3 regions of the Glutamicibacter sp. HZAU genome follow, and region 2 is predicted to be linked to each of the others. Evidence: predicted binding sites of a transcription regulator. Region 2 holds the regulator's gene; each other region holds the start of a gene.

What was found. Region 2 encodes LexA, which represses DNA repair genes until DNA is damaged. Its sites were predicted from a motif close to TCGAACANNTGTTCGA; they were not measured.
Region 1: uvrA (excinuclease ABC subunit UvrA) is a predicted target of LexA. The motif match lies at 4,087-4,102, and genes of this name have one in related genera.
Region 3: ruvA (Holliday junction branch migration protein RuvA) is a predicted target of LexA. The motif match lies at 4,701-4,716, and genes of this name have one in related genera.

What each region holds. Positions count from the first base shown of each region.
Region 1 is NZ_SCKZ01000003.1:319,395-329,505, reverse strand. Features, by position in the region: gene EKH49_RS06235 (lysophospholipid acyltransferase family protein) at 1-399, opposite strand, end outside; gene EKH49_RS06230 (HAD hydrolase-like protein) at 400-1,104, opposite strand; gene uvrA (excinuclease ABC subunit UvrA) at 1,191-4,061, opposite strand; gene EKH49_RS06220 (hypothetical protein) at 4,291-5,853, opposite strand; gene EKH49_RS06215 (GntR family transcriptional regulator) at 5,965-6,342, opposite strand; gene EKH49_RS06210 (MBL fold metallo-hydrolase) at 6,422-7,081, shown strand; gene EKH49_RS06205 (GNAT family N-acetyltransferase) at 7,105-7,584, opposite strand; gene EKH49_RS06200 (methyltransferase domain-containing protein) at 7,657-8,448, opposite strand; gene EKH49_RS06195 (DEAD/DEAH box helicase) at 8,526-10,111, shown strand, end outside.
Region 2 is NZ_SCKZ01000002.1:423,490-433,600, forward strand. Features, by position in the region: gene dapF (diaminopimelate epimerase) at 1-718, shown strand, start outside; gene EKH49_RS04580 (class I SAM-dependent methyltransferase) at 789-1,394, opposite strand; gene hflX (GTPase HflX) at 1,722-3,383, shown strand; gene EKH49_RS04590 (ATP-dependent DNA helicase) at 3,376-5,373, shown strand; gene EKH49_RS04595 (glycoside hydrolase family 76 protein) at 5,517-6,563, shown strand; gene lexA (transcriptional repressor LexA) at 6,620-7,339, opposite strand; gene EKH49_RS04605 (LysM peptidoglycan-binding domain-containing protein) at 7,598-7,951, shown strand; gene EKH49_RS04610 (histidinol-phosphate transaminase) at 8,032-9,138, shown strand; gene hisB (imidazoleglycerol-phosphate dehydratase HisB) at 9,161-9,781, shown strand; gene hisH (imidazole glycerol phosphate synthase subunit HisH) at 9,782-10,111, shown strand, end outside.
Region 3 is NZ_SCKZ01000004.1:3,287-13,397, forward strand. Features, by position in the region: gene EKH49_RS06745 (CapA family protein) at 1-971, shown strand, start outside; gene EKH49_RS06750 (DUF6226 family protein) at 973-1,608, opposite strand; gene EKH49_RS06755 (aldo/keto reductase) at 1,650-2,576, opposite strand; gene pdxT (pyridoxal 5'-phosphate synthase glutaminase subunit PdxT) at 2,642-3,253, shown strand; gene EKH49_RS06765 (YebC/PmpR family DNA-binding transcriptional regulator) at 3,257-4,015, shown strand; gene ruvC (crossover junction endodeoxyribonuclease RuvC) at 4,019-4,618, shown strand; gene ruvA (Holliday junction branch migration protein RuvA) at 4,726-5,343, shown strand; gene ruvB (Holliday junction branch migration DNA helicase RuvB) at 5,370-6,419, shown strand; gene yajC (preprotein translocase subunit YajC) at 6,607-7,017, shown strand; gene secD (protein translocase subunit SecD) at 7,078-8,820, shown strand; gene secF (protein translocase subunit SecF) at 8,813-9,781, shown strand; gene EKH49_RS06800 (RelA/SpoT family protein) at 10,021-10,111, shown strand, end outside.

The sequences.
Region 1 (10,111 bases), on a different contig from region 2:
GGTGCGTCCCCGGTACAGCTTGCCGTCGCGCGAACGGGTGCCTTCCGGGTAGATTCCGATGCCGGAGCCGCCCTCGATGATTTCCACCAGCGAGTCGAGCGCCGCCACGGAAGCCGCCTGCTCGCCACGCTGCACCGGGATGGATCCCACGGATTCGAAGAAGGTCTTCATCATCTTGCCCTTCAGGCCAGGAGTGGTGAAGTATTCAGCCTTCGCGAAGAACGCCACGTCGCGCGGGGTCAGAGCCTGGATGATCAAGGAGTCGAAAAAAGACAAGTGGTTGGAGGCGACAATGAAGCCGCCTTCCTTCGGGACGTTCTCCAGCCCGGTTACTTCCGCACGGCAGACGCCGTGGATGATGCCCCGAATCGACGAACGGGTCATGGTGTAGATGCTCATCTACTTTGCACCTTCCTGCATGAAGTCTTCGTCGAAGTTAATGGTGTTTGCCCGTTCCGCGCCGAGCAGCAGCAGGGCCAGATCCCGGGCGGTCACGGCTATGGCGTCCGCCTGCTGCAGTTCATCGCCTTGGGCAAAGCCCCAGGCGACACCGATGGATGCCACCGAATTCTCGCGGGCGGCATCCCAATCGTAGTGCCGGTCCCCCACCACGACGCTGCGCTCCGGGTCCAGCTGGCCGTGTTCCAAAGCCTCGGCGACGATGTGCGTCTTGCTCGAACCCATGCTCCCGTGTTCATCCGCATTGCCGTGAATCGCGTCGAGATGCGCATCCAGCCCTTTTCGGGCGATGAGCTGGCGCGCGATGTTGATCGGCTTGGCCGTTGTCACCGCGACGTGGATCCCGGCCGATCGCAACGCATCCAAAAGCGGCACCATGCCCGGGTAGATCACCGATTCGGCCATGCCCGTATCCGCATACCGGGCGCGGTAGGCGGCAATGATGGAGCCGATGTTCTCGTCGGTCACCCCGTCTAGCGTACGCAAGCCGATTTGCAGGGGCGGGCCCACCAGCGCCTCGACCCGGGCTTCGCCCGGATCGGCCAATCCATGGGAGGTCACTGCGTGGCGGATACCCGAAGTGATGGCACCGGCAGGGTCCACGAGGGTCCCGTCCAGATCGAAGAGCACGCTTGTTACCGACATATTCACCTAGCCATCTTCCCATGAAGCGGACGTGGGTTAGCAATCCATAACTAAAATTGCATACGTCGAACATTCTCCGCGAGGCATCACAGGATCTCGGCGAGGAACTTTCCGGTGTGCGATTCGGCGACCTTTGCCACCTTTTCCGGGGTGCCGGTGGCCAAAATCGTGCCGCCGCCCGAGCCGCCTTCCGGACCGAGGTCAATGACCCAGTCGGCCGACTTGATCACATCCAGGTTGTGCTCGATGGTCAGCACGGTGTTGCCCTTGTCGACCAGTCCCTGCAGCACCTTGAGCAGCTTGCGGATATCTTCGAAGTGCAGGCCGGTGGTCGGTTCATCGAGGACGTAGATCGAGCGGCCATTGGACCGTTTCTGCAGCTCGGCAGCGAGCTTCACGCGCTGGGCTTCACCGCCCGAGAGCGTGGTGGCCGGCTGCCCCAGGCGCACATAGCCCAGGCCCACGTCCACGAGCGTACGCAGGTGGCGGGCGATCGGGGTGAACGCGCTGAAGAATTCGGCGCCTTCGGCAATCGGCATGTCCAGCACGTCGGCGATGTTCTTGCCCTTGTACAGCACCTGCAGGGTCTCGCGGTTATAGCGGGCCCCATGGCAGACCTCGCACGGCACGTACACGTCGGGAAGGAAGTTCATCTCGATCTTCAGCGTGCCGTCGCCCGAGCAGGACTCGCAGCGCCCGCCCTTGACGTTGAAGGAGAAGCGGCCCGGCTGGTATCCGCGCAGCTTCGCCTCATTGGTCTCCGCGAACAGCTTGCGGATGTGGTCGAACACGCCCGTGTAGGTGGCAGGATTCGATCGGGGGGTGCGGCCGATCGGCGACTGGTCCACGTGGACCACCTTGTCCAGGTGCTCCAGGCCCTGCACGCGGGTGTGCCGGCCCGGCACCTGCTTGGCACCATTGAGCTTATTGGCCAGCACCTTGTAGAGGATGTCGTTGACCAGGGTGGACTTGCCCGATCCGGACACGCCGGTCACCGCGGTCAGCACGCCCAGGGGGAATTCGACCGAGATGTTCTGCAGGTTGTTCTCGCTGGCTCCGACCACCTTGAGCTTGCGGTCCTTGTCGACCTTGCGGCGTTTGGCTGGGATGTCGATCTGCTTGCGGCCCGAAAGGTAGTCGCCGGTCAGCGACTTGGTGTTCTGCTTCAGGTCTTCCAGGGAACCGGAATGCACCACTTCGCCACCGTGCTCGCCGGCGCCCGGGCCGATGTCCACGATCCAGTCGGCTTCGGCGATGGTGTCCTCGTCGTGCTCCACCACGATCAGGGTGTTGCCCAGCGAACGCAGGTGCAGCAGGGTGTCGATGAGCCGGCGGTTGTCGCGCTGGTGCAGGCCGATGGACGGCTCGTCCAGCACGTAGAGCACGCCCACCAGGCCGGAGCCGATCTGGGTGGCCAGGCGGATGCGCTGCGCCTCGCCGCCAGACAGGGTGCCGGCGGCGCGTTCCAGAGTCAGGTATTCCAGCCCGACGTCCAGCAGGAACTTCATGCGCGCGTCGATTTCCTTGAGCACCTGCGCGGCGATCTGCGCCTCGCGTGCGCTGAGCTCGATCGAGGAGAGGAATTCCGCGGCGCTGCGCAGGTCCATGGCGGAGACCTCGGCGATGGACCGCCCGCCCACCAGGACCGAGAGCGATGCCGGGTTCAGGCGCGCGCCGCCGCAGGTAGGGCACGGGATCTGCCGCATGTACTGCTCGTAGCGGTCGCGGGCGTGGTCGGATTCGGTCTCCTGGTGCTTGCGGTGCACATAGGAGATGACACCCTCGAAGCCGGTGGAGTACTTGCGTTCGCGGCCGAAGCGGTTCTTGTACTGCACGACCACCTTGTGGTCCTTGCCGTTGAGGATCGCTTCGCGGGCGGCCGCCGGCAGGTCCTGCCAGCGGGTGTCCATGGTGAAGCCGAGCTCATTGCCCAGGCCCTCGATCAGCCGGTTCCAGTATTCGGTGGTGGCCTTGCCCAGCGACCATGGGGCGATCGCGCCCTCGGCCAGGGTGACCTCGGTGTCCGGTACGATCAGGTGCTCGTCGACTTCCAGCTTGGTGCCGATGCCGGAGCAGGCCGAGCAGGCACCGAACGGGTTGTTGAAGGAGAAGGTGCGCGGTTCGATCTCGTCGATGGCCAGCGGGTGCTCATTGGGGCAGGCCAGGTTCTCGGAGAACGCGCGCACGCGCTTCGGGTCATCGGCGTCCAGGTCGACGAAGTCGACCAGCACGCGGCCTTCGGCAATGCCCAGGGCGGTTTCGATGGAGTCGGTCAGGCGCTGGCGGGCGTCTTCCTTGAGCGCCAGGCGGTCCACCACCACCTCGATGGTGTGCTTGACCTGCTTGGCCAGCTTCGGCGGATCGTTCAGCTGGATGGTTTCACCGTCCACCCGGGCACGGGCGAAGCCCTTGGAGGAAAGCTCGGCGAACAGATCGACGAATTCGCCCTTGCGCGAGCGCACGACCGGTGCGAGGATCTGGAAACGGGTCTTCTCCGGAAGCTCCATCAGCTGGTCGACGATCTGCTGCGGAGTCTGCTTGGAGATCGGTTCGTGGCAGATCGGGCAATGCGGACGGCCCACGCGCGCCCAGAGCAGGCGCATGTAGTCGTACACTTCGGTAATCGTGCCCACGGTGGAGCGCGGGTTGCGGCTGGTCGACTTCTGGTCGATGGACACCGCTGGCGACAGGCCCTCGATGAAATCCACATCCGGCTTGTCCACCTGGCCGAGGAACATGCGGGCGTAGGCGGAGAGCGATTCGACGTAGCGGCGCTGGCCTTCGGCGAAGATGGTGTCGAAGGCCAAGGAGGACTTGCCCGAACCGGACAGCCCGGTGAAGACGATCATCGCGTCACGCGGCAGATCAATGTCCACGTTCTTCAGGTTGTGCTCGCGGGCCCCCTTGACGACCAGGCGAGTCAGATCTGTTCTCTTGCTCTCTGCAGTAATAGCCACGAAGCAATACTAATCGAAAACGGCTTCGAATACATGTACGAATGGATGCAACTCACAGTTAAATCTGGAAACCCCTGATCCGGCGCTCGGAGAGCGCGCTAGGCCACCGCCAAAACAAGTCCAAGCGCTGGACTGCCAACAAGGTACTGCCCGCGAATGACTGCTGGGCTGTTCGCTCGCGGGCAGTCCGCCGCCTCCATTCGGCACCCCAAGCACAGCGCCGTGGACTCTACTTATCGACGGATTCCGGGGCTGGATCGGTGGCAGACGGCATGGTGTAAGCGGTCAAGCCCTTTTCGCCTTCCAGGACCACGGTGGCGCCTTCCTGGTAGCCGGCCCGCTGGAATTCGGCGAACAACGGCAATTGATCGCTCTTTTTGCGAGTGTCGCGATCGCAGGACTGGACTGTCGTTGCCGGCAACAGGTTCGCGGTGTCCTTGTCATTGCCCGAGCGTTGCACGTCGACACCTTCTAGTTCCATGGTGCACAACACGGTCTGCCCCAACCCTTGCTCGATGCCGACGGCTTTCCCGCTGTCGATGTCGACGACCTGCGCGCCTTCGGCTAGCGGCAAGACCACTGACTTGTCACCGGCCAGAAATTGCTGCTGCAAGCGCAATTTCTTCACCAGTTCATTGTCGGCCATATCCGGCATGGGGAAGCTCCACTTTTTCTTGCCGCTGTGGACATCGATGCCGACGAAATTTCCCTCGAAGTTCTTGATGCCGCCGAGCTTGGCAGTGCCATCATCTTGGACATTGACCTCGGCAGTACCGGAATTGATCTGGCAGGTCACCAGGGTGCTATCGGTGTGAACGCCGTACAGATCGAGGATGCCCAAGCAGGAGTAATCCGCGCCGGGCAACGACCAACGGCCATCGCCGGTCTGCGGGTCAAGCCCCACCAGCATGGAATCCGTTGCCATATCCCACTCGAAATCCCTCCCGCCGAGTTCAAACTGGTAGAAGGTGCGATTGCCGGAGCCCACCAATGTACTTTGTTCCCCGTCGAAGGTCTCCCAAGCCCAGCCTCCGCCCGTGGAGTAGTGCTCATCGTAGATTTCTTCGTAGTCCTTGCTCCACGCCAGAGCTCCCTCATGGGCATAGCTCAGGACCGATCTGCCGGATTCCTGGTCGCTGGAGATGGAAAGCCCTTCACCGAGGTAGTAGTCCCCGAGATTTTTCTTCGGATCAGGCATTTCGCTGGCCTTCTTTGCCTTCTTCCAGCTGTTCGAATGCCAGTCGTAGTAGTAGTCGGCAATGTTCCCTCCGGTGTCGGGGCTGGCCGCGATCGTGCACCAGCTGTTGTCGCATTCAGTGGGGCGATCGATGTTGTAGAGGGATCCCGGATCCTTGGATACCCGCTGTCCGGTTTTCAGGTCGAGCACCGCGGGCCGCACCTTATCCTTCTCCACCAGCTGCAGCAGTGACACGTATTTCTTGCCATTGTTTTCCACCACGCTGACCTCGAAGGCAATGCCGGATGGCGTGTTGCCGACTCCGGACTTCTCCTTCCAGATTTCTTCTCCGGTGGCCAGGTCCCGGGCTACGAGATAGGGAGTCTTGCCGTCCAGCGTGTAGGCGAGCACGATACTCTCAGCCTCGTCGACGTGGGCTTCGGAGAGCAGTTTGTCCTTGCTCGTCCATGCGGCCTGCACTTGTTCCTGCCCCAGATCCCGCACGGGCTGTTCGGTCTCAGTGGCGGAGCATGCGGCTAGCGTGCCCAAGAGCAAGGTGGCGCCGAGGGCGGCGGCCAGCTGCCGGTGGCGGTTCGTGGTGCGCAATTCTTTCATGGGCGGACTCCCGAATATCCTGTGCTCATTCTCAGGTGCTGACGCGTGATGTGCGTTGTGTTGCGTGCAGTCGACCAGAGCCGCTGCTGGGATCCGGTCGATGCGGACGTGTTATTGGGGCAGCGAGCTGAAAGCTGCCCTGAGGTACTTCACAGCGGTGTCCTCATCCACCGACCATTGCTGCGAGATCCGCGCCAGGTCGGCAGCGGCATCGCTGACTTCCTGCTCGGCCCGGTCCTCGGCGGCCTGGATGACCGTGCCGTGGCGTCCGCGGGTGACGACCGCGCCCTGGAGTTCGAGCTCCTTGTACACCTTGGCCACGGTATTGACCGCCAAACCTAGGGTGCCGGCGAGCGCGCGCACCGAGGGAAGCTTGGTGCCCGGAGCAAGCTTGCCCTCGGCCACTGCCGTCAGGATTTGCTCGCGGACTTGCTGGTACGGGGCCACCGTGGACTCCGTGTCCACGCGCAGGAAGGGCAACTCGGTCATGCGATGTTCCGTTTCGTCGTGTGCTTCATGTCTCTCGAGCCTATCGTGTGGCGGACCGGTTTCACCGTAGTCTGGAGGAATGAATGAACTACAGCTAGATGACTTCAGTGTTCGCTGGATTTCGGTTTCGGACATGTCCAACAACGTGTACGTCGTCACCGACAAGGCCAACGGGCAGCAAATATTGATCGACGCCGCGGATGACTTCCCGGCCATTCAGGACTTGCTGGCAGCGGCTGCGGCCGACACGCCGAAGAGCGAAGTGCAGGTCACCACGATCGCCACGACCCATCAGCACTGGGACCACGTCCGCGCCCTGTCCGACGCAGTGGCCGCTTACCCGGTCCCTACCTATGCGGGGGCCGATGATGTCGCCGGCATCCTGGAGGAATCCGGAGTGCAGGTGGCGCACCCGCTCTCCCATGGCGATCAAATCCAGTTGGGCGAGGTCACGCTCGAAGCGATCCACCTGCGGGGTCATACCCCGGGCTCCATCGCGTTCGCGCTCGCGGATTCTTCCGGACAGCACGTCATCCTAACCGGGGACAGCCTCTTCCCAGGGGGCGTAGGGAACACATGGAAGGATCCAGAGCGTTTCGCGTCGCTCTATGCCGATGTCACCTCCCGCATCTTCGACCGGTTCCCGGATGAGACGGTGATCCTTCCGGGCCATGGTGATGGCACCACGCTGGGCGCCGAACGCCCCTCACTGCCCGAGTGGCTGGAGCGCGGCTGGTAGGAGCCTGCAGCAGCTGCCGCCGGCTATCTAGTCGGCGGCAGCTCCTGGTAGTACAACAGCATCCGCCAGTCGCTTCCCGGAAAGTTGTTGGCGAACCCGTGGTGTTCGTAGAAGCGCCGAGTTGCGGTGTCGTCCTCGTCCACGTTGATATGCAGTTCCAGGCTTCCGCGCAGCGCCAGTTCCTGCAGCAGGCAGTTGACGAGGGCCGAGCCGATGCCCCGGTCACGCAATGCGGGTTGCACGTAGAGTTCGTCAAGCACGGCCAGCGGCCCGTCGAAATAGATTGTGGGTCGCAGCGTGACCAGGGCATGCCCCACCAAGCCGCGTCCATTCCCCGCGAGGATGGCGAAACACTGGTCTCCTGCCAGCATGGCTTCCAAGCGCCGTGCAACCACCGCAACCGGTGGGCATGGCGAATCGAATTCCCGATTGAAGTCCGCTTGCAAGCGGGCCAGGTTCAGGCTGTGCTCCGGTCCCGCAAGAAAGGCATCGTACGTGTGCATGCAGAAAGTATGCTCCGTTTGGCTGCGCGGACGCCAGAGCCTGCAGCCCCGCAACGTCCCGGATGAGCGGTGTCAGCCGAGCCTGTGGCCAACCATGAAGATCCGGCGGAACGGGAAATTCGTCAAGATGGTTCCGTCCTGCGAGGTGAATGAAGGGTAGTGGACGGAGACTTCGGCACGGTAGTCGTTCTCGAACTCCAGATAGTCTTCTTGTCCAAGCGCGTGCCGAACGGGCAGCAACGCGGTACCGCGAACCCAGTTCAGGATCGGGTCCTCGCCTGCGAGCAGCTGGTGGTACGTGGTCTCCCACACATTGGCCTGGAACCCCGCGTCCAGGAGGATCCGCTGGTATTCATCCGGCTCGCCGACCACGTCGTCATGGCGCAGCACCCCTGCCAGCTTGCCGGACCACTTCGGGCTGTCGGCCACTGCGCGCATTACCGCATGCGAGGGTGAACCGAAATTGCCCGGGACCTGGATAGCCACGTTCGCACCGGGCCTCAAGTTGACCAGCCATCCTGCCAGCAACTCGCGATGCCCAGGAAGCCACTGCAGCATGGCGTTGGAGAACAGCAGGTCCGTATCGGCGTCAGGGATCCACTGCGTGGCGTCGGCCAGTGCGAAGCCCAGATTCTCCTCGTGCTCGCTCTGCGAAGCCCGCGCGATCATCTCTGGCGAGGAATCCAGTCCGGTGACCTTCGCCTGCGGCCAGCGCTGGGCCAGCAGCCGGGTCATATTTCCCGGGCCGCAGCCCAGATCGACGATCTTCGACGCCTCGACCCCTGCCAGCTGTCCCAGCAAATCCTTGTATGGGCGGCCGCGGTAGTCGGAGAATTCAGTGTATTTCGTCGGATCCCATTTCATGTTCCTGAGCCTAAACCCGAGGCGCAGGCAACATCCAGCCCCCAGTCATAGTTCTCAACCGATAGGCTAGGAACATCATGTTGCTCACCGATTATCTGCCAGCAGACACCAAGAACGTATCCGACGACGAAATCTACGAGGCTTTCGGCCAGTGGGTGGCGACGCGCGGCATCAGCCTCTACCCCGCACAGGACGAAGCGTCGATGGCGCTGGCCGGCGGCAACAATGTCATCCTGGCCACCCCCACCGGGTCGGGGAAGTCCATGGTTGCCATCGCTGCGCACTTCTATGCCATGGCCCGAGACCAGATCAGCTTCTACACTGCGCCGATCAAGGCCCTGGTCTCCGAGAAGTTCTTCGACTTGTGCAAGATCTTCGGCGCGGAGAACGTCGGCATGGTCACCGGCGACTCCTCGGTGAACGCCGATGCACCGATCATCTGCTGCACCGCCGAGATCCTGGCCAACATCGCCCTGCGCGAAGGCTCCAAGGCCGACGTGGGCTGCGTGATCATGGACGAATTCCACTTCTACGCCGACCCGCAGCGCGGCTGGGCCTGGCAGGTGCCGCTGATCGAGCTGCCGCAGGCGCAGTTCCTGCTGATGAGCGCCACCCTGGGCGACGTCACCCGTTTCGAGAAGGAACTCGAAGAACGCACCGGCAAGACCACGGTCACGGTCGCGCACACCGAGCGTCCGATCCCATTGCACTTCTACTACTCCATGGAACCGGTGCAGGAAGCCGTGGAGGAACTGATCAAGACCAAGCAGGTCCCGATCTACATCGTGCACTTTTCCCAGCTCGATGCCATCGACCGCGCGACCGGGCTGATGAGCGTGAATGTGGCCACGCGCGAGGAGAAGGAAAAGATCTCCGAAATGATCGGCGGCTTCCGCTTCGCCGCAGGATTCGGCAAGACGCTGAACCGCCTGGTCCGCCACGGCATTGGCATCCACCACGCCGGCATGCTGCCCAAGTACCGCCGTCTGGTCGAACAACTGGCCCAGGCAGGCCTGCTCAAGGTCATCTGCGGCACCGACACCCTGGGCGTGGGCATCAACGTGCCGATCCGCACCGTGGTGATCACCGCCCTGTCCAAATTCGACGGCACCCGCACCCGCATCGTCAATGCCCGCGAATTCCACCAGATTGCCGGCCGTGCCGGACGCGCCGGGTTCGATACTGCAGGCACCGTGCTGGTGCAGGCCCCGGAGCATGCGATCGAGAACCACAAGGCCATGGAAAAGGCCCTGAAGAAGCATGGCGAGGGCTCGTCCAAGCTCAAGCAGATCCCGAAGAAGAAGCCGCCGCAGAACTTCGTGACCTGGGGCGAGAAGACTTTCGAGAAGATCGTCGAGGCCGCCCCCGAAACGCTGAAGTCCTCCTTCCAGGTCTCGCACTCGATGCTGCTGAACCTGCTCGAACGCGAAGACAACGCGTTCGAGGCCGCTGTGCGCCTGCTCAGCGAAAACCACGAGACCCCGGCCGCGCAGCGCAAGCTCAAGAAGCGCGCCATCGGCATCCTGCGAGAACTGATCGCCACCGAGGTGGTGGTGCGCCGCGAGCAGCCCGACGAATACGGCAACTGGTATGAGCTGACCGTGCACCTGCAGCAGAACTTCGCGCTGAACCAGCCGCTCTCTCCCTTCGCGCTGGCCGCCCT
Region 2 (10,111 bases):
GGAGCATCCCAAGGCCTACTGGTTCATGGATTACCGGAACAACGATGGGTCCATCGCCGAGATGTGCGGCAACGGCGTACGCGCCTTCGCTCACTACCTGATTGCCGAGGGGCTCGTGAGCCTCCAGGTAGGGCAAAGTTTCCAGATCGGCAGCCGTGCCGGCGTCAAGGAAATTACCCGACTCGCTGATGGCTACGCGGTGAACCTCGGCCCCTGGGGATTGATCTTCGAGCCGGAAGCCGCGGAAAAATCGGTGGACTCCATGGTCAAGCCCAGAGGCTGGGAGCAGGCGCTGCCGGCCTTGAGCATCACCATGGGCAACCCGCACACCGTAGTTGCCTTGCCAGACGTCCAGATGCTTGAAGAACTGGACCTGTTCCAAGCCCCAGAGGTTTCTCCCGTCCCGGCCAACGGCACCAACGTGGAATTCGTGGTTCCTTCCGAGCCGCTGATCGAAGAGGACGGGGTTGCCCAGGTCCAGATGCGCGTCCATGAACGCGGGGTCGGCGAGACGCTCTCATGCGGTACCGGTGCGTGTGCGGCCGCGGCAGCCGTACGCTACTGGGCACGCAGCACCGCGCTGATCAACCAGTGGGCTGTCAAGGTGCCCGGCGGTGTCGTCGGCGTTGAATTCCGTGGCAATGCAGAGGGCGGCGAAGATACGATCCTCAGCGGCCCGGCAGACCTGGTTGCCCGCGGGATCATCGGTTCGGAGTAGACCTGATCGGCTCTATAGCAAAAATCGCAGAATAGCCTCGCGAGCGATTCTGCGATTTTGCTTTTGGCAATCAGGCCGGACGCGCTACCTTCAGCACGCGGAAGGCCTTGGCGGTCGCTTCACGGGTGATCTTCCAATCAGAGGGAAGCTGCTCAACCAGCCACTTCTGCAGCGAATCGCTGCCCAGGTTCTTCTGCACCACCATCCATGCCTCGCCACCCGGGGCCAACCGCGGCAACCACAGCATCAGCAATTCATGCAGGGCATCCTTGCCGATGCGAATGGGCGGGTTCGACCAGATGGTGTCGAATTGCAGGCTCGGATCCACGGACTCAGGGGTGCCGACAACTACGTTGGACAAGCCGAGCGCCGCGGCGTTCAAGCGGGCCAGGTCGATGGAACGCTCATTGACATCCACGCCGTAGACCTCGGACTGGGGGGACTGCTCGGCGGCGGCCAGGGTGATGGGTCCCCAGCCGCACCCGATATCCAGAATGCGTCCGCGAGGGGTTGGCACGTACTGCAGCAGCACCGCCGTTCCCTTGTCCAGACCGGCGGGGGAGAAGATTCCCGAGGCCGTCTGCACCTTGCGCAACGAGCCGTTGAGCTCGACTTCGATGGTGCGCCGTTCATCTGCCGAGGCCGGGCTGGCGGTGAAGTAGTGATCCGAGGTCATAGGCAAAGCTTATCGCCCAGTACGGATACCCCAAAGATCAGCGTCGGCAACGTGAGCAAGGCGATATGGGCGTGAGCAGATATCACTGATAGAGTTTTCCCTATGACTTTCATTTTCGTCTAATACGTAGCCCTCTTGGTTACCCGCGGTTCCACGAGCTGGCCGCGCGCTTCTTGCGCGCCCACCGGGCTGAATCAGCAGACGGCAAAGTCATTTCCCATTATCTGGCAGTTCTTCTTTCCAGAACCCCGCACACGCCTTTGCTTACCGGTAACCATGCATTCACCTGTCTGCCCATAGACCTTTACTCCTTGCAAAGGACCACGAATGTTTGATGAACCAACCGAAACTGAACGCGCCACGTCGCAAAGTGGGGTCCACCCGCACTATTCTGGAAAGCGAAGTACTTCTAAGGAGACCATGACTAACTCCGAGTCACACGAGCACGATTCGGCATCGATGGATGATGCCCAGATCCAGGCCGCCATCGATCGAATTCTCGCAGCCGATGATGCGCAGAGCCCGCAGGTTCAGCACTTCGGCGAAGAAGAGAATTCCATTTTCGCTGGCCAGGCTACTGCACTGAACCGTTTTTCCTCAGGCCTCAGCAATTTCGACGGGGACCAGGAAGATCTGGAGGATCGCCGCGCGCTGCGTCGCGTCGCAGGTCTGTCCACGGAACTGGAAGACGTCACCGAGGTTGAATACCGCCAGCTGCGCCTGGAACGCGTCGTGCTGGCGGGCATCTGGAGCGATGGAACCGTCGCCGACGCCGAGAACTCCCTGCGCGAGCTCGCCGCCTTGGCGGAGACCGCAGGTTCCGAGGTCCTCGATGGCCTGGTGCAGCGCCGCAGCAAGCCGGACCCTTCGACCTTCCTCGGCTCGGGCAAGGCCGAAGAGTTGCGCGGAATCGTTGCGTCAACGGGTGCCGATACCGTGATTGTCGATGCAGAGCTGGCGCCATCGCAGCGCCGCGCCCTGGAAGACATCGTCAAGGTCAAGGTCATCGACCGCACCAGCCTGATCCTGGACATCTTTGCGCAGCATGCCCAATCGCGCGAGGGCAAGGCCCAGGTTGAACTGGCCCAGCTCGAATACCTGCTGCCGCGTCTTCGTGGCTGGGGCGAATCGATGTCCCGCCAGGCCGGTGGCCGCGTAGGTGCCGCCAGTGGCGGCATCGGTTCGCGTGGACCGGGTGAAACCAAGATCGAGATGGACCGCCGCCGCATTCGCGACCGCATGGCGAAGCTGCGCCGCGAGATCAAGGCCATGAAGCCTGCGCGTGAAGCCAAGCGTGCTAACCGCAAGCGCAATGCGGTTCCAGCCGTGGCCATTGCCGGCTACACCAACGCCGGCAAGTCATCGCTGCTCAACCGCTTGACCAACGCCGGGGTGCTGGTGGAGAACGCGCTGTTCGCTACCCTGGATCCAACCGTCCGCCAGTCGGCGACCGAGGACGGGTTGACCTACACGCTGGCCGATACCGTCGGCTTCGTATCCAACCTCCCGACCCAGCTGGTGGAAGCCTTCCGATCCACGCTGGAGGAAATCGCCGATTCGGATCTCATCCTGCACGTCGTTGACGGGTCCCACCCTGATCCCGAAGGGCAGATCCAGGCCGTGCGCACCGTACTCGGCGAAGTCGACGCGTTGAACATTCCAGAGATCATCGTGGTCAACAAGGCCGATGTGGCTGACCCGTTCGTCGTCGAACGCATCCGCAACCGGGAATCCAACACCGTGGTCGTCTCCGCGCACACCGGTGAGGGCATCCAGGAGCTGCTCGAAAAGATCAGCTCATCGATTCCACGCCCCGGCATCCAGCTTGAGGTGCTCATTCCCTACAACCGCGGGGATTTGATCGCCAAGCTGCACCAGAGCGAATCAGAGATCTTGGAAAGCGAACACCTGGAGGAGGGCACCCGGATGATCGTCAAGGTGCGCGATTCCCTAGCTGCAGAGTTGGAGACCTTCAACCTTCATGGATAAGCAAGAGCAGGCCCTGGGGCTCCTGGAGGCCGCGGTCACTTCCATGGGCGGTGCCATGCGCACCGGCCAGCAGGAAATGGTCAAGCATGTGGTCAGCGCGCTGGAAGATGAAAAGCACTTGCTGGTGCAGGCAGGCACCGGCACCGGCAAGTCGATGGGCTACCTGATTCCGGCATTGGCCCACGCGCAGACCAGCGCCAAGCCGGTGATCGTCTCCACCGCGACCTTGGCGCTGCAATCGCAGATTGTCGGCCGTGACGTGCCGCGGTTGCTCGAATCGCTCAAGGGCAAGCTCTCGCGCCCGATGGATGTGGCCCTGCTCAAGGGACGCTCGAACTACCTGTGCCAGTACAAGCTCGGCGGCGGGTACCCAGATGACGAAGGCACGCTTTTCTCGATGGATGAGCCGGCAGCTCCTGCCGGCACCACCTATTCGCCGTTGGCCAGCGAGGTCATGAAGCTACGCGAATGGGCTGAAGAGACTGAGACCGGTGACCGCGATGAGCTGGTGCCCGGGGTCAGCGACAAGGCGTGGAAGCAGGTCTCGGTTTCGGCCATGGAGTGCTTGGGGTCGCAGAAGTGCCCGATGGCTGATGAATGCTTCTCGGAGATGGCTCGTGCCCGTGCCGCGGAGGCGGACGTGGTCATTACCAACCACGCCCTGCTGGCGGTATCGGCCTTCGAGGGGCTTTCGGTCCTCCCGGACTTCGAAGTCGCAATCATCGATGAGGCCCACGAACTGCAAGACCGCGTGACCAGCTCGGTGTCCGGGGCACTCTCCGCACGCATGGTGCTCACCGCGGCTGGCGGCGCCAAACGCCATTGCGGAGTGAACGTGGACGAGATGGTCAAGGCGGCGAACCGCTTGGAGAAGTCGTTGACCGGTGTGCCCACGGGACTGCTGGAACATGGCCTGCGCGAAGACATGGGCATTGCCCTGAACGACATCGTGGAACAGGCCCGGCTGGCGTTGGCGCTGTCCAAGCCCGAAGCCAATGCTCCGGCTGACGGTGGCCGTCAGACCGCCCGCTCCCAGCTGCAGGCGGTGATGGACGATGCGATTCGCATGCTCGAATCCGAAGAGCGCCGCGAGGTGCTGTACACCACCCGTCCGCGGGAGTTTGTCGAAGGCCGGGGCTACGTCGAAGCTGACGAGACCCAGCCAGCCACGTTGAACGTTGCTCCGTTGTCCGTTGCCGGCAAGCTGCGCGAAGGGCTTTTCGACGGGCGCACGGTCGTCTTGACCAGCGCTACCTTGGCTATCGGCTCGCAGTTCGACTCGGTCGCAGGCTCCCTGGGTCTGATGGGCGCCGGGGCTCCGTCCTGGACCGGCGTGGACGTCGGCAGTCCCTTCGATTACCCGAAGCAGGGCATCCTGTACGTAGCCAAGCATCTGCCCAAGCCGGGCCGCCAACTGGCCGCCGAGACGCTGGATGAGATCGAGGATCTCATCAAGGCCTCCGGCGGCGGTGCACTGGCTCTGTTCACTTCGAAACGCTCCGCCGAAGAAGCGGCAAGCATCTTGCGCGAACGCCTGGACGTGGAGATCCTGTGCCAGGGCGAGGGCAGCATGAAGTCGCTGGTCGAGCAGTTCAGCAGCGAACGCGACACCTGCCTGTTCGGAACCATGACCCTGTGGCAGGGCGTGGACGTGCCAGGAGATTCCTGCCGGCTGGTCATCATCGACAAGATCCCGTTCCCGCGCCCGGACGACCCGATCTCCAAAGCCCGTTCCGAGGACGTGGCCAAGCATGGCGGCAACGGCTTCATGCAGGTGGCCGCCACCCATGCCGCGATTCGACTGGCCCAGGGCGCTGGACGCCTGATCCGTTCGGTCGGGGACAAGGGCGTGGTGGCGATCCTCGATTCGCGCATGGCCACTGCACGGTACGGCAGCTTCTTGAAAGCGACCCTGCCGCCGATGTGGCCGACTGTCGACAAGAAGGTCATCACCGGAGTTCTCCAGCGTTTGAACCCGGACGGGAAATAGCTGCAGCCAGAGCATGAACTTGAGCTGTCCTTGGACTTGGGGCAGCTCAAGTTCTTTAAGCACTATCAGCAGGATGGTTGGAGATGCACTAAGGTCTGTGACAAGAACTGATGCCGCGTGAACCGGAAGGCACCATGGAGTCCATGCAGGAATTGGCACACCAAGCCGCCATCGACACCCACCAGCGTTTCGGACGGCGCCTCTTGCGGCTGCCCGGAACCTGGATTGGGCAGAACTACAGCAGGGCGCACCGGTTGCGCGACGGAAGCTTGCTCAGCGATCTCAATGGCTGCGCGCACCCGTTTTCGGAGTGGAACTATTGGTGGCAGGCGCATTATCTGGATGCCATCATTGATGACGGCCACTCCTATCTGGCAGCAGGCGACGCGGAATCGGCGCGTGCCGAGCTGGCCCGGGCCAATCATCTGTTGCGTGGCATTCGAATTCGCAACTTCGGGATGCTGCCCAACTACTTCTTCGACGATATGGCGTGGCTTGCCTTGGCCAGCGGCCGTCTGGCGCAGTTCACGCTGGCCGTGACGGGAGAAGGAAACCACGCTGCTCGGACTGCAATGCGGGTGCTGGGAGAACAGCTTCAAGCTGGCATGGACGAGGTGCTGGGCGGCGGCCTGTACTGGTCGAAAAAACGGGATTTCAAGAATACGCCGGCCAATGGGCCGGCAGCCCTGTTCTTCGGCCGAACCGGACAGAAGGACACCGCACGGCAGGTTCTCCAATGGCTGGAGAAGAACCTGTTCAGCGCCGAGCGTGGGCTGTATTTGGACGGGCTGCGGTTGGCCAGCCAGGGGCATACGGTGGAGCCAGCGATCTATACCTATAACCAGGGCACGGTGCTAGGCGCGTTGCTTGAGCTTGGCGAGCCAGCCGATCTGGCTCACGCCCAGGTGCTGATCGATGCGACCACGCACTCGCTGTCTTCCGCGCCCGGAGTACTCGCGTTCAACCGCGGGGGAGACGGGAACCTTTTTGCCGGAATCCTGTGCCGGTATCTGGCCCTCGCCGCGAAAGATCACCGCTTGGAAGCAGCAAGCAGGGAGCAGGCCAGGCAACTGGTCACGGCAACTGCAGGCCATCTGATCGACCAGGAACCGCGCCGGCTCTCGACGGCAGTCCAGCGCTGGATGATCTTCGCCGCGGCCGCCCAGATCGAGCTCGAGGCCGGCGAGTAGCTGATTAAACGAAAATTGCGCTGGTGCCAAGCACCAGCGCAATATCCACACGAAATCTAGAGCGAGCGCATGACCGAGACGACGCGTCCCATGATCTTTGCTGCATCACCCAAAATCGGTTCGTAGCGCGAGTTCTGCGGAAGCAGCCAAGTATGCCCATCACGCTGCCGGAAGGTCTTGACGGTCGCTTCCTCGTCCAGCAGGGCTGCGACGATGTCGCCGTTGTCTGCCGTCTGCTGTCGGCGGACAACTACCCAGTCGCCGTCGCAAATCGCGGCGTCAACCATTGAATCGCCGGACACCTTGAGCATGAACAGTTCGCCGTGGCCCACGAGCTGACGAGGCAACGAGAAAACATCCTCGACGGACTGTTCTGCCAGGATCGGACCGCCAGCAGCAATACGGCCAACCAGCGGAACCATGGTGGTGTCAGCAGAAGTGCTCAGCTCAATGATCTTGGCGTCTTCGCTGGCAGCCGGCTCGACCGGCTCCGAGGCCTCGGCCTTTTCGGCATCGTCGGACAATTGCAGCGGCAGCAGGATTTCCATCGCGCGCGGACGGCGTGGGTCTCGACGGATATAGCCGAGCTTTTCCAACTGGCTCAACTGGTGGGTCACGCTCGACAGACTCTTGAGTCCGACAGCGTCGCCAATCTCACGCATCGATGGCGGATAACCGTTCTTGCCGATAGACCGCTGGATCGTCTCAAGGATCTTCTTTTGGCGAATCGTCAGCGAACGTGCATTCGATCGGGGAGTGCGTTGTGATGCTGACATGAGATTTTGCCTTCCCTAGCAATCATTCGAAAGTTTGCGTGTCCAAACTGTCGGAGCTAGATGGTGAGATGTTTTCATTGCTCGTCTACTTCGAAATCTTAGTAGATAAGCGAGCTTCTTTCAAAGATTTGTTCGAAAACTTCTGGACAAGTTCCGCGAATCTCTGTTAGAACAGATATACGAGGTTCGAACAAGTTTTCGAATCAGTTCTTTCGAATAAAAATTCGCATCACTTGAATTTCTTGAGGAGACAACGTCATGGCTACCGTCGCACTTGACTCAGATCAGACCCAAGCGCCGCTGAAAATCCGCATCAACCGCCGCGGTTGGGCTGTGCTGGTGGGGATGCCCGTTTTCGCACTCACGATCGCTGCTGCTTTCTTCTTCTCCATGTTCGCCTCTGACGCGCATGCCGCGGCAGAAGATCCTGCTGGGGTTGGAACCATCGATGTCACCGTGATCCCCGGAGATACGCTATGGAGTTTGGCTCGCGACTATGCCACCGGTTACGACGTGACTTCCGCAGTTGGCCACATCGCGGAGCTCAACGCCTTGGACGGCAGCGAAATCCAGGTTGGAGATACCTTGTCGATTCCGGTCCTTGCCGGCTAGCTTCCCCCGCTGTCCAGTGTTTGTTACCTGCAGCCGTAGCGGATTCACTGGCGGGCTCGCTGCGCACGTAGACTTGATGCGTGAATGACCGCAGTGAACTTTTGAGTCAGCTGCCCTTGCGTGAGAATCTCCGCGGGCTATCCCCTTATGGCGCACCGCAAATTGACGTGCCGATCCAGTTGAACGTCAACGAGAACACCCATCCGTTGCCACCGGTAGTCGTAGACGCCATTGCCCAGGAAGTGGCCAAGGCAGCGGCAACTCTGAATCGCTATCCCGACCGCGAGTTCACCGAGCTTCGTGAACTTCTTGCCGATTACCTCGGCCACTCGCTCACCAAGGAGAACATCTGGGCCGCGAACGGTTCGAATGAAATCCTGCAGCAGATCCTGCAAGCCTTCGGTGGTCCAGGCCGTACCGTGATGAGCTTCGGCCCCACCTACTCCATGTACCCGCTGTTGGCCAGTGGTACTGATACCACCTATATCGCCGGTGAACGCGCCGAGGATTTCACCCTGTCCGCCGAATCTGCAGCCGCGCAGGTCCGCGAGCACAAGCCGAATATCGTGTTCCTGTGCTCGCCGAACAACCCCACCGGCACCGCGCTTGGCCTTGATGTCATCACGGCCGTGTACGAAGCCATGAGCGAGCACAACGGCATGGTGATCGTTGACGAGGCGTACGCCGAATTCTCCTTGGCCAGCACCAAGTCCGCACTGAGCCTGCTTGAAGGCCGCCAGCGATTGATCGTCTCGCGCACCATGTCCAAGGCATTCGGCCTGGCCGGCGCACGCGTCGGCTACCTGGCCGCTGCGCCAGAGGTCACCGATGCCATCCGCTTGGTGCGGCTGCCGTACCACCTGTCGGCCGTGACCCAGGCAACGGCGATCGCCGCCTTGAAGAACATCGAGTTGCTCCTGGCGCAGGTCGAAGACATCAAGTCCCAACGTGACCGCATCGTCGCGCGCTTGAAGGAACTGGGCCTGAAGCCATCGGTCTCCGACTCCAACTTCGTCTTCTTCGGTGGCGTCGAAGACCCCCACGCTATTTGGGAAGGCCTGTTGGAAGCCGGCATCATCATCCGCGACAATGGAATTCCGGGGACCTTGCGTGTTACGGCCGGAACAGAATCAGAAACCACAGCCTTCTTGGAACGACTTGCCGAACTGCTCGGCTCGCAGAAGTAATCAAAGACAAGCGAAGGAAGACATGTCTGCCGAATTGATTGGCGCACGTCGCGCCCGCATGGAACGCGTGACCAGCGAATCGTCCGTATTCGTTGAATTGGATCTCGATGGAACCGGCGTCTCGGAGATCAGCACCTCGGTGCCGTTCTATGACCACATGCTGACTGCGCTCTCCAAGCATTCGCTCATCGACCTCACCGTGCGTGCTACCGGCGATACCCACATCGATGTCCACCACACCGTTGAGGACACCGCGATCACCATCGGCGAAGTGCTGCGCGTGGCGCTGGGCAACAAGGCAGGCATCCGCCGCTTCGGCACCTCCTACGCTCCGCTGGACGAGGCGCTGTCCCGTTCAGTCGTCGATGTCTCGGGCCGGCCATACCTCGTGCACTCCGGCGAGCCTGCTGGCCAGGAATACCACTTGATCGGCGGGCACTTCACCGGCTCGATGACCCGCCACGTCTTCGAAGCCATCACCTTCCACGCACAGATCTGCGCTCACATCGAGGTGCTCTCGGGCCGCGACCCGCACCACATTGTCGAAGCGCAATTCAAGTCCTTCGCCCGCGCCTTGCGCGAAGCCGTAGAGCGCGATGAGCGCATGGGCGACAAGATCCCATCCACGAAGGGTGCCCTGTAAGTGGAGAAGAAAACAGTAGTTGTCCTGGACTACGGTTCAGGCAACGTCCGTTCCGCCGTGCGCGCCTTGGAAGCCGCCGGCGCCGAGGTGGAACTGACCGCAGACCCGAAGAAGATCGTGGCTGCCGACGGACTGGTAGTCCCGGGAGTCGGCGCCTACGCCTCGGTCATGGAGCAGTTGACCGCAACCGGTTCCCTGCGCTGGATCGGTCGCCGCATCGCCGGTGGCCTGCCGGTCTTGGGGATCTGCGTGGGCCACCAGGTCTTCTTTGAAGAAGGCGTGGAGCATGGGGTGAAAACCGAAGGCATCGGCGAATGGCCGGGCAAGGTT
Region 3 (10,111 bases), on a different contig from region 2:
CTCAGCTGCTGGACGAAGCGAAGCAAGCGGCTGGCGCTAAATCCGGTAATGGTGAGGACTTCGATTTCAGCCCACTGCTTGCGGGTCTTGCACCGTTCGTCCAGGACGCGGATGTGGCCCTATGCAATCTCGAGACTCCGATTGGTGCCCCTCCGTACTCGGGGTACCCGCGGTTCACGGTTCCAGCTCAAATCCTGACCGATCTTGAGGCTATAGGCTACGACGGATGCACCACCGCCACCAACCACACGGTGGATGCCGGAACTGCCGGCGTCGAGCGGACACTGGATGCCTTGGAAGCGAACGGGCTTTTCGCGACCGGTTCCTATCGCAGCGAAAAGGAATCCGGGAAACCGTCGATCCTGGATGTCGATGGCGTGAAGTTCGGCGTAGTTACCAGTACCTATTCGCTCAACGGCCTGCCGGAAGAAGCCGACTGGCAAGTTGATACCGGAGTGGATGCGCAGCAACTGATCGCAAGGGGCAAGGCAACGCGCAAGGCGGGAGCTGACATCGTGGTGGCTGCCGTGCACGACGGAGCTGAATACACCACGGAACCGACAGCGTCGCAGAGACGGCTAGGTCGAGCTCTGGCTGAGTCCGGTGTCTTCGATTTCATCTACATGCACCACACCCATTCGGTATTGCCCATTGAAAAGCATGACGGAACCTGGATCGTCTATGGTTTGGGCAACTCCGTGGCCAAACATGCAACGCCAAGTATCCTCAACCGCGAAGGCATCAGCGTGAAGGCAACATTCACCGAGGATGAGTCGGGCGAATGGGACGTCAGCGACCTGCGCTGGGTCCCGCACCAGCTTTCGACCTCGCCGGTGATGTGGTGCCAAGTCTTCGATGCCGACGGATGCGTTCCGGAAGCTGATGCTAAAGCCTCGTTGAAGCGCAGCAAAGCCACGGTGAATGCCTACGGCGCATTCGAAGATGGGCTTCAAGAGTGGGCGTTGGACTGAGCTATCGCATTGGCCAGGGCTCCCAGGAGCCGCTTTCGGGCAGAATGGCACGCGCCCGGGCCAGCCGCGCCGGCGATACGTCATCGAGACCGCCGGATCGCTCACTGAACCCCATCTCATCAACTTCGAAACGGTGAACGAGGCGGCCAGCGTCAAGAACCAGGTACTCGCCGAATGCTCCGGACACTGCGGCCCCCACCTGGGCTTCCAGTTCCTCAATCATGTCGGGAACGTGCTCATCGCATGCGTCGCAGCCGCAGTCCGGGAACATTGCTTGGTACAGCGCACCGAGCTCCAGATGCACCCCGGGAAATTTTGTGAGAACTATGCCCAATGGAGCGCAGCGCGAATCCACCGGGAAGATCCGAATAGAGCACATCACTGTGTCCGGTGGAATCCGCAGTTCGGTGGCCAGACCGGGATCTTCGAAGCAGCGCACCTGGAATTGCTCCTGCATCCAGCCCAGCAACGCCCGGGCTACATGCTGCACGGGGGCAAAACGTTCCGGATGTTCGGTCACCGAATAGCTTTCATGATCCGGCTCTCCATCCCAACGCTCGCCATAGGGGATTGGGGTACCGAGCTCGTCGAGGTACTCCGCGAATTTATTGTCTGGCCGCTGGTAGCCACTGAGCATGCTCGGTTCCTCCTGATGCGTCAAACCATGGCAGTAAGGGCTTAATGCCCGAATTCATCCGAATCGGTGAAGGGGCCGGCTCCAGTATCCATGGCATCGATGGCGGCTATTTCTGCCTGGGTGAGATTGAAATCGAAAATATCCAGGTTCTCGTGTTGCCGCTGAGGATCGGCCGATTTCGGTGCTGCCGCACGTCCGGACTGGACATGCCAGCGGAGTGCCACCTGCGCGCTGCTCTTGCCATGCGCCTCGGAAATTTGTGCCAGAGTCGGATGTGAAAGGAAATCGGACTTCTGCCGTCCCAATGGGGAATAAGCTTCGGTCCGCACGCCATGCTCCGTATTGAAAGCTTGCCATTCGGCGCTTTGACGCTCAGGATCCACCTGGATCTGGTTCAGCGCCGGCACGTGCCCTGTTTTCAAGACATTCTGCAACTGGTAAGGCTTGAAATTCGAGACGCCGGCAGCTCGGATCTTCCCTTCGTCTACGAGCTTTGCCAGCTCTGTGAACGCCTCGACGTAGGTGTTCTGCCGCGGGTTTGGCCAGTGGATCAAGAACAGGTCCACATAGTCGAGTACAAGGCGGGACAGGGAGTTCTCCAAGGCCTGGCGCACGCCTAGGGCCGAATGCCACTTCTTGTTGAACTTCGTCGTCACGAAGAATTCATCGCGGTCAAGCCTGCTCTGCGCCAACGCCTGGCCGACGGCGTCCTCGTTCTCATAGTTCTCCGCCGTCTCCACGCGGCGATAGCCGACGTCAAGGGCCGAACGAACCGCGGTGACCGCCTCCTGGCCGCGCATGGGCCACGTACCCAAGCCTACGGAAGGCATGCTCACGCCACCGGCAAGTTCGAGGGAAGAAATATCAGCAATCATGTTCCCGAACCTACCAAGCTTTACGGGCTGCCGGGAGGTTGCATCGAAGAATCCACGACACACCGGGAAACAAAACCGGCGCAGGGCAGCCATGGGTTTAACGTTGTTTCGGCGCATTTCCGTGCTGCCATCCACCGAACACCATGAAGGTTAGAACCATGCCGAAAATAGGCGTCCTCGCGCTGCAAGGGGATTTCCGCGAACATCTGGCCTCTTTTGAACGGCTTGGGCAACGTGCGCAGATGGTGCGTACAGTCGAGGATTTGGCGCAGGTCGACGCGCTGGTGCTACCCGGCGGCGAGTCTTCCGTAATTGACCGACTCTCCCGCAACTACGGGCTGGCCGATCCCATCAAGGAACGCATCGCCGAAGGCATGCCGGTCTACGGCTCCTGCGCTGGAATGATCATGCTGGCCGACCGCATCGAGAACCCCGCCATCGCGCGGGATGGCGCGGTGCAGCAAAGCTTCGGCGGCATCGACATGACGGTGAGGCGCAATGCCTTCGGGCGTCAGGTCGACTCGTTCGAGCACCAGCTGGACTTCAACGGGCACACGTTGGAAGCGGTGTTCATCCGCGCCCCGGAAGCCGTGCAAATCGGCCCGGACGCCGAGGTGATCAGCACCGTTCAAGCCGGGCCGAATGGCGGACAGGGTAGAATTGTTGCAGTACGCCAGGGAAAATTGTTGGCAACCAGCTTTCACCCGGAAGTCACCGGCAGCACAGCTATCCATCAATTTTTCATCAATCTCACGCGAGGAGACGCTTAAAGCATGTCAGGCCACTCCAAATGGGCAACTACCAAGCACAAGAAGGCTGCGATCGACGCCAAGCGCGCCAAGGCCTTCGCGAAATTCATCAAGGGCATTGAAGTTGCCGCCCGCGCCGGCGGAGCCGACATGGCCGGCAACCCTGCACTGGAACTTGCCGTCAGCAAGGCCAAGAAGAACTCCGTGCCGATCAACAACATCGACCGCGCAATCAAGCGTGGCGCTGGCCTGACCGGTGAGGTCGTCGACTACACCGAGATCATCTACGAAGCACGGGGCCCGCAGGGCTCGGCGCTGCTGATCGAGTGCCTGACCGACAACAAGAACCGCGCAGCCTCCGAGGTTCGCGTGGGCATCACCCGCAATGGCGGCACCGTCGCCGACCCGGGATCGGTGGCCTACCTGTTCAACCGCCAGGGCGTAGTCCGCCTGCCCAAGGGCGAGCTGACCGAAGATGACCTGCTGATGATCGTGCTGGACGCCGGTGCCGACGAGATCCTGGACGAGGACGAGAACTTCGCCATCGTGTGCGATCCTTCGGACCTGCGCGCGGTCGCAGCGGCGCTGGACGAGAACAATATCGCCTACGAATCCGACGAAATGGAATTCCTGCCGTCGATGAAGGTGGACCTGGATGTCGACGGAGCCCGCAAGTTCCTGAAGCTCTACGACGCGCTGGAGGAACTGGACGACGTCCAGGGCATCTACACCAACGCAGATCTCTCCGATGAGGTTCGCGCCGCATTGGACGAAGAGCAGTAGGGCTTGGCCTTACGTGTTGTCGGCGTCGACCCCGGCCTGACCCGTTGCGGTCTTGCCGTGGTCGACGTCGCTGCAAACAGGCAAGTTTCACTGGTGGACGTCACCGTCGCCGGCACCCCGCCGGGCACCCCGCTCGACGCCCGGCTCTTGACGATCTCCAACGCGATCGAGGCGTGGCTGGACCAGCACCGGCCCGACGTGCTCGCCCTGGAACGCGTGTTCGCTTCGGCGAATGTCTCCACGGTGATCGGCACCGCCCAGGTCACCGGCGTGGTGATCACCGCCGCGGCACGACGCGGCATCCCCGTCGCGCTGCATACGCCGACCGAGGTGAAGGCGGCGGTGACCGGTTCCGGTCAGGCGACCAAGGCGGCGATCGGCAAGATGATTGCCAAGATCTGCCGGCTTGATGAACCGCCCAAGCCTGCCGACGCCGCTGACGCGGTGGCCCTGGCGATCACCCACGGCTGGCGCGGAGCGGCCACCGGCTCGAACGCCTCGGCCTCTGCGGTGCATGCCGGCGGGTCCTCGCAGCTGACAGGTGCTCAGCAGGCATGGATCGCCGCCGAAGCGTCAGCCAAGCGCCGAGCGGTGCGCCGCTAGCCGGCGGCCGTGAAATGACCTCGACCCACCGGGAAACACGGAGGATCGATATTCGTAGGTATCTTCGATAAACTGGGTTCGATCGAACATACATCCCAAGGAGTGGCATGATCAGCTCATTGACCGGCACCGTGCAGGCGGTTGCACTGAACACCGCGGTAATCGACGTTAACGGCTTCGGAATGCTGGTCAACGCCACCCCCGGAACGCTGTCCGGCCTGCATCAAGGGCGCGAGGCGACGGTCTTCACCTCCATGGTGGTGCGCGAGGACTCCATGACCCTTTTCGGCTTCGCCACCGCGGAGGAGCGGGATGTCTTCGAAGTCCTGATCTCCGTATCGGGCATCGGGCCGCGCACCGGCCTGGCCATCCTGGCCGTGCATTCTCCCGAAGAAGTGCGCATCGCGGCGAACACGAAGGACACCGCCGCATTCACCAAGGTGTCCGGCATCGGCCCCAAGGGCGCCAGCCGCATCGTGCTGGAACTGAACGGCAAGCTGGTCCCGACCGGCGTGCCAGTGGCGCCGGTGTCCGGCGGAGGTACCGCCAGCGTCTGGGAACCGCAGGTGATCGAGGCGCTGACCGGGCTGGGCTGGAGCGAAAAGGATGCAACCAGCACCCTGAAATCGCTGTCCAAGGCCGATCCGGATGTCGTGGCCACCGGCAACGTCGCTGAAATCCTGCGTGCCGCGCTGCGCAGCATGTCCAGCGGAACCCGCGTCTAAGCGGTCTGCGAGAGGATCGACTTTTCATGAATGACTCCACCGGGCTCACGAACGCCGGCAGCGAACCCGAAGAACGGGTCATCGAAGCTGCCCTACGCCCGCGGAATCTCGACGACTTCGTCGGCCAATCCCGGGTGCGCCAGCAGCTCTCGCTGGTGCTCGAAGCGGCCAAGATCCGCGAACGCACCGCGGACCATGTACTGCTCTCGGGCCCGCCCGGGCTGGGCAAGACCACCTTGTCGATGATTATCGCCGCCGAGATGAACGCGCCATTGCGCATCTCTTCCGGCCCGGCCATCCAGCACGCCGGCGACCTGGCCGCGATCCTCTCCTCGCTGACCGAGGGCGAGGTGCTGTTCCTCGATGAAATCCACCGCATGTCCCGGCCCGCCGAGGAAATGCTCTACATGGCAATGGAAGACTTCCGCGTAGACATCGTCGTCGGCAAGGGAGCCGGCGCTACCGCGATTCCCCTGGAGCTGCCGCCCTTCACGCTCGTCGGGGCCACCACGCGCGCGGGCCTGCTGCCCGGACCGCTGCGCGACCGCTTCGGCTTCACCGGGCACCTGGAGTTCTACGCGGTCAAGGAACTCGAGCTGGTACTGCGCCGTTCGGCCATGATGCTGGATCTGAGCGTCACCTCAGCTGCATTCACCGAGATCGCCGGGCGCTCCCGCGGCACCCCGCGTATCGCCAACCGCCTGCTGCGCCGCGTGCGGGACTGGGCCCTGGTGCACAAGCTCGAAGAGATCGATGCCAAGGCAGCAGCTGCCGCCCTGGACATGTACGAGGTCGATGCGCGCGGACTGGATCGCCTGGACCGCGGAGTGCTGGAAGCACTGTGCACGAAATTCGGCGGGGGACCGGTAGGGCTGTCGACCCTGGCTATCGCCGTCGGCGAAGAGACCGAGACCGTCGAAACCGTCGCCGAGCCATACCTGGTGCGCGAAGGATTGATGGGCCGGACTCCTCGAGGACGTATCGCCATGCCCGGAGCCTGGGAGCATCTGGGATTGGCCATGCCCAAGGATGCCATCTTCGCCAGTGCGCAAAGCTATGAAAACGATGAGGATTAGGCAAGCATTACTTCACTGCCCGCGTAAATGGCCTGCCGGTTCACCGTGACCCATTAGACTAAAGACGCCCGACCTGTGCCCAATTCAGGGTAAGGTGGGGCGTCTTTGCTGTTTCGCGCCAGAAAATGGCGCAGCGGCATCCCAGAACTCCAGACCAAATCGCAACGAATCGTTAGCAGGTAAATACGTGAATCCTCTCGTAATCGCACAGGCCGCTGGTGGCGGCTTCAACCCTTCGCTGATCCTGATGGTCGCCCTGTTTGCAGTGCTGATCTTCATGATGTTCCGTGGCCGCAAGAAGCAGGCCGCCCAGCAGGAGAAGCTGAAGAACAACACCGTGCCAGGCGCCAAGGTGATGACCAACTCGGGAATCTTCGGCACCGTCGTCGGTGTAGACGCAGAGGATCGCGTACAGGTTGAGGTTTCGCCAGGCGTGGTGCTGACCCTGCACCGCCAGGCCATCGCCACCTTCCTGGACAAGGATGCGGCAGCCCCGGCCGCTGCCGACGAACCAGCAGCACCCTCCAACGCAACCGAAACCCCGGAAGAGTCCCTGCGTCGCTTGAACGACGAGGGCAAGGACGAGCGCAACGCCTAAGTCCCGGGCAGCATAGCGGTGGCCTGAAGGCCAAGCCACCCGAACCAGAAAGCACAATAGATGTCATCAATCAGACCTGTTAAACAGGCGCGCAAAGCGTTGCTGTGGTTGCTGGTCGTCTTCATCATCGCAACCGGAGTGTTGGTGGGTGGTGCGGTGAACGGCAAAACCGGATGGGGACCGAAGCTGGCCCTCGACCTCGAAGGCGGCACCGAGATGATCCTGGCCCCTCGGGTCCAGGGCGACGAGGCGATCAACCAAGAGCAGCTGGACCAAGCGGTGGAGATCATCCGCCAGCGCGTGGACGGTTCCGGTGTCACCGAATCGGAAATCACCACCCAGTCCGGACGCAACGTCGTGGTCTCGATGCCCGGTACCCCGGACCAGACCACCCGCAATTTGATCCAGGCCTCGGCCAACATGGAATTCCGCCCGGTGCTGATCACCGGTGGTTTCGCAGCCACTCCGAAGGAAGACCGCACCCCCAAGGAAGACCTGCCAAAGCCTAGCGGCAAGCCAGAGAACCCATCGGATACCAACTGGATCACCCCAGAGCTGTTCCAGGAGTTCGAAGGCTACGACTGCGAGGTAGAACTCAAGGATCGCGGTGGCGAAGCCGCCGACCCAGACAAGCCTATGATCTCCTGCGACCACAGTAGGGGTGTCAAGTACATCCTCGGCCCGCAGGAAATCTCCGGAGACATGATCAAGGACGCCTACGCCCAGTTGGCCCGCGGCGTCAATGGATCGGTGACCGGCGAATGGGTCGTCGTTATCGAGTTCAACGCCGAAGGCACCAAGCTCTTCGCGGATACCACCCAGCGTCTGATTGCCCTGCAGGGCTCGCAGAACCAGTTCGCGATCGTGCTTGATGGCGAAACCATTTCGGCGCCAACCACCAATGCAGTGATTTCCGATGGCCGCCCGCAGATCTCCGGCGGCTTCACCCAGGAAAGCTCGCAGGCGTTGGCCGAGCAGCTGAAGTACGGCGCGCTGCCAATCAGCTTCGACATCCAGTCCGAGCGCCAGGTTTCCGCAACCCTGGGCGCTGACCAGCTGACCGCTGGCCTCATCGCCGGCATCATCGGCCTGGTTCTGGTCTTCATCTACTCGCTGTTCCAGTACCGGGCCCTGGGACTGGTGACCATCGCGTCGCTGCTGGTTTCCGGCGTGCTCACCTACCTGGCGCTGGTGCTGCTGGGCTGGGGCATGAACTACCGCCTGTCGCTGGCAGGCGTCGCCGGCCTGATCGTTGCCATCGGCCTCATCGCCGACTCGTTTATCGTGTACTTCGAGCGCGTGCGCGATGAGCTGCGCGAAGGCAGGCCGCTGGCAAGCGCCGTGGATGTCGGCTGGAAGCGCGCCAAGCGCACCATTCTGGCATCCAAGGCAGTGAACGTGCTGGCCGCAATCGTGCTCTACATCGTTGCCGTGGGCAACGTACGAGGCTTCGCCTTCACCCTGGGCCTGACCGCCATCATCGACCTCATCGTCGTGTACGGCCTGACCCACCCGACCTTGGTGCTGCTGGCACGCACCAAGTTCTTCGCCAACGGCCACCCGATGTCGGGCATGGATCCATCGTTGCTTGGCGTCAAGCCGCTGTACCAGGGCGCGGGCAAGGTTCGCCGCTTCGATGAGAATGTTGCGGCAAATCGCGGCAAGAAGAATGCGAAGGCATCGGCTGAGGCAGCGAAGCGCATGACCATTGCCGAACGCCGCCGCGCACAGGCCGAGCAGTCCGCTGGCTCGAACGCGTCTGGCAGCACGCAGGCCAAGGCCCAGGAGGAGAACAATGAATAAGCTAGTCACTTGGGGCAACGAGCTCTACACCGGCAAGCGTTCCTACCCGTTCACCTCCAAGCACCGCTTGTGGTTCCTGATCGCCGGCATCCTGGTGATCCTGTCCATCCTGATCCCGGTGGTCAAGGGCGGCTTCAATCTGGGTATCGACTTCCGCGGCGGTTCTGAATTCACCGTTTCGGATGTGCAGAACACGGATATCTCGATTGGCGAAGAGACGGTCAGCTCAGTGGCTTCAGGATCTGAGGCAACGGTGACCAATATTGCTCCGGGCACCATGCGCGTGCAGACCGAGCGTTTGAGCGATGACCAGACCCTGGCCATTGCCGATCAGCTCGCGAAGAACTACGGCGTCAGCAGCGACGAAGTGACCAGCAACTTCATCGGCCCGACCTGGGGCGAAGACGTTTCACGCCAGGCATTGTTTGGCCTGGTCGTCTTCGTGGTCCTGGTGGGCTTGCTGATGGCAGCCTACTTCCGCACCTGGAAGATGTCGCTGGCAGCGATCGTCGGCCTGATGGCAGTGGTGATCGTGACCGCGGGCATCTACTCGCTGACCGGTTTCGAAATCACGCCGAGCGCGATCATCGGCTTCCTGACCATCCTGAGCTACTCGCTGTATGACACCGTGGTGGTTTTCGACAAGGTCCGCGAAAACACCAAGGACTACACCCAGCAGACCAAGCGCACCTTCGAGCAGCTGGTCAACCTCGCTGTGAACCAGACCTTGGTCCGCTCGATCAACACCTCGGTTGTGGCCGTGCTGCCGGTGGCCGCGATCCTGTTCATCGGCTCCTACCTGCTGGGAGCCGGTACGCTCAAGGACCTGTCCTTGGCGCTGTTCGTCGGCATCATCGTCTCGGCCCTGTCGACCCTGTTCGTCCAGGCACCGATGTTCCACTGGCTGCGCCACAAGGACGAGGACGTGGTTGCGCACGACAAGAAGATGGCAGCGCTCTAACGCGATCTGAAGTCTAGGATATGGTGCCCCCGGCAGATGGCCGGGGGCACCATTTCGCTTAAGCTGTAAGATGCGTAATTAGTTGTCACCGCGCGAACGTGCTATAACGATTGAACTAAAGAAGGTGTTTTTCAGGTGCACGGCCACCGGTGATCTGGCGGCCCGAAACTACCGATGGATTTGACCGGGCTCCATACTGGCTTCGGGAAAATTCCAACGGCAACGGGAAGGAGCGGGGCATGGCGAATACGCCTAACCTGAACAATTCGAAACGACGCTCTATCTCTCGTTTGGTGCGCTTTGCAGGCCGGGGGAGCACTCCGAGCACAT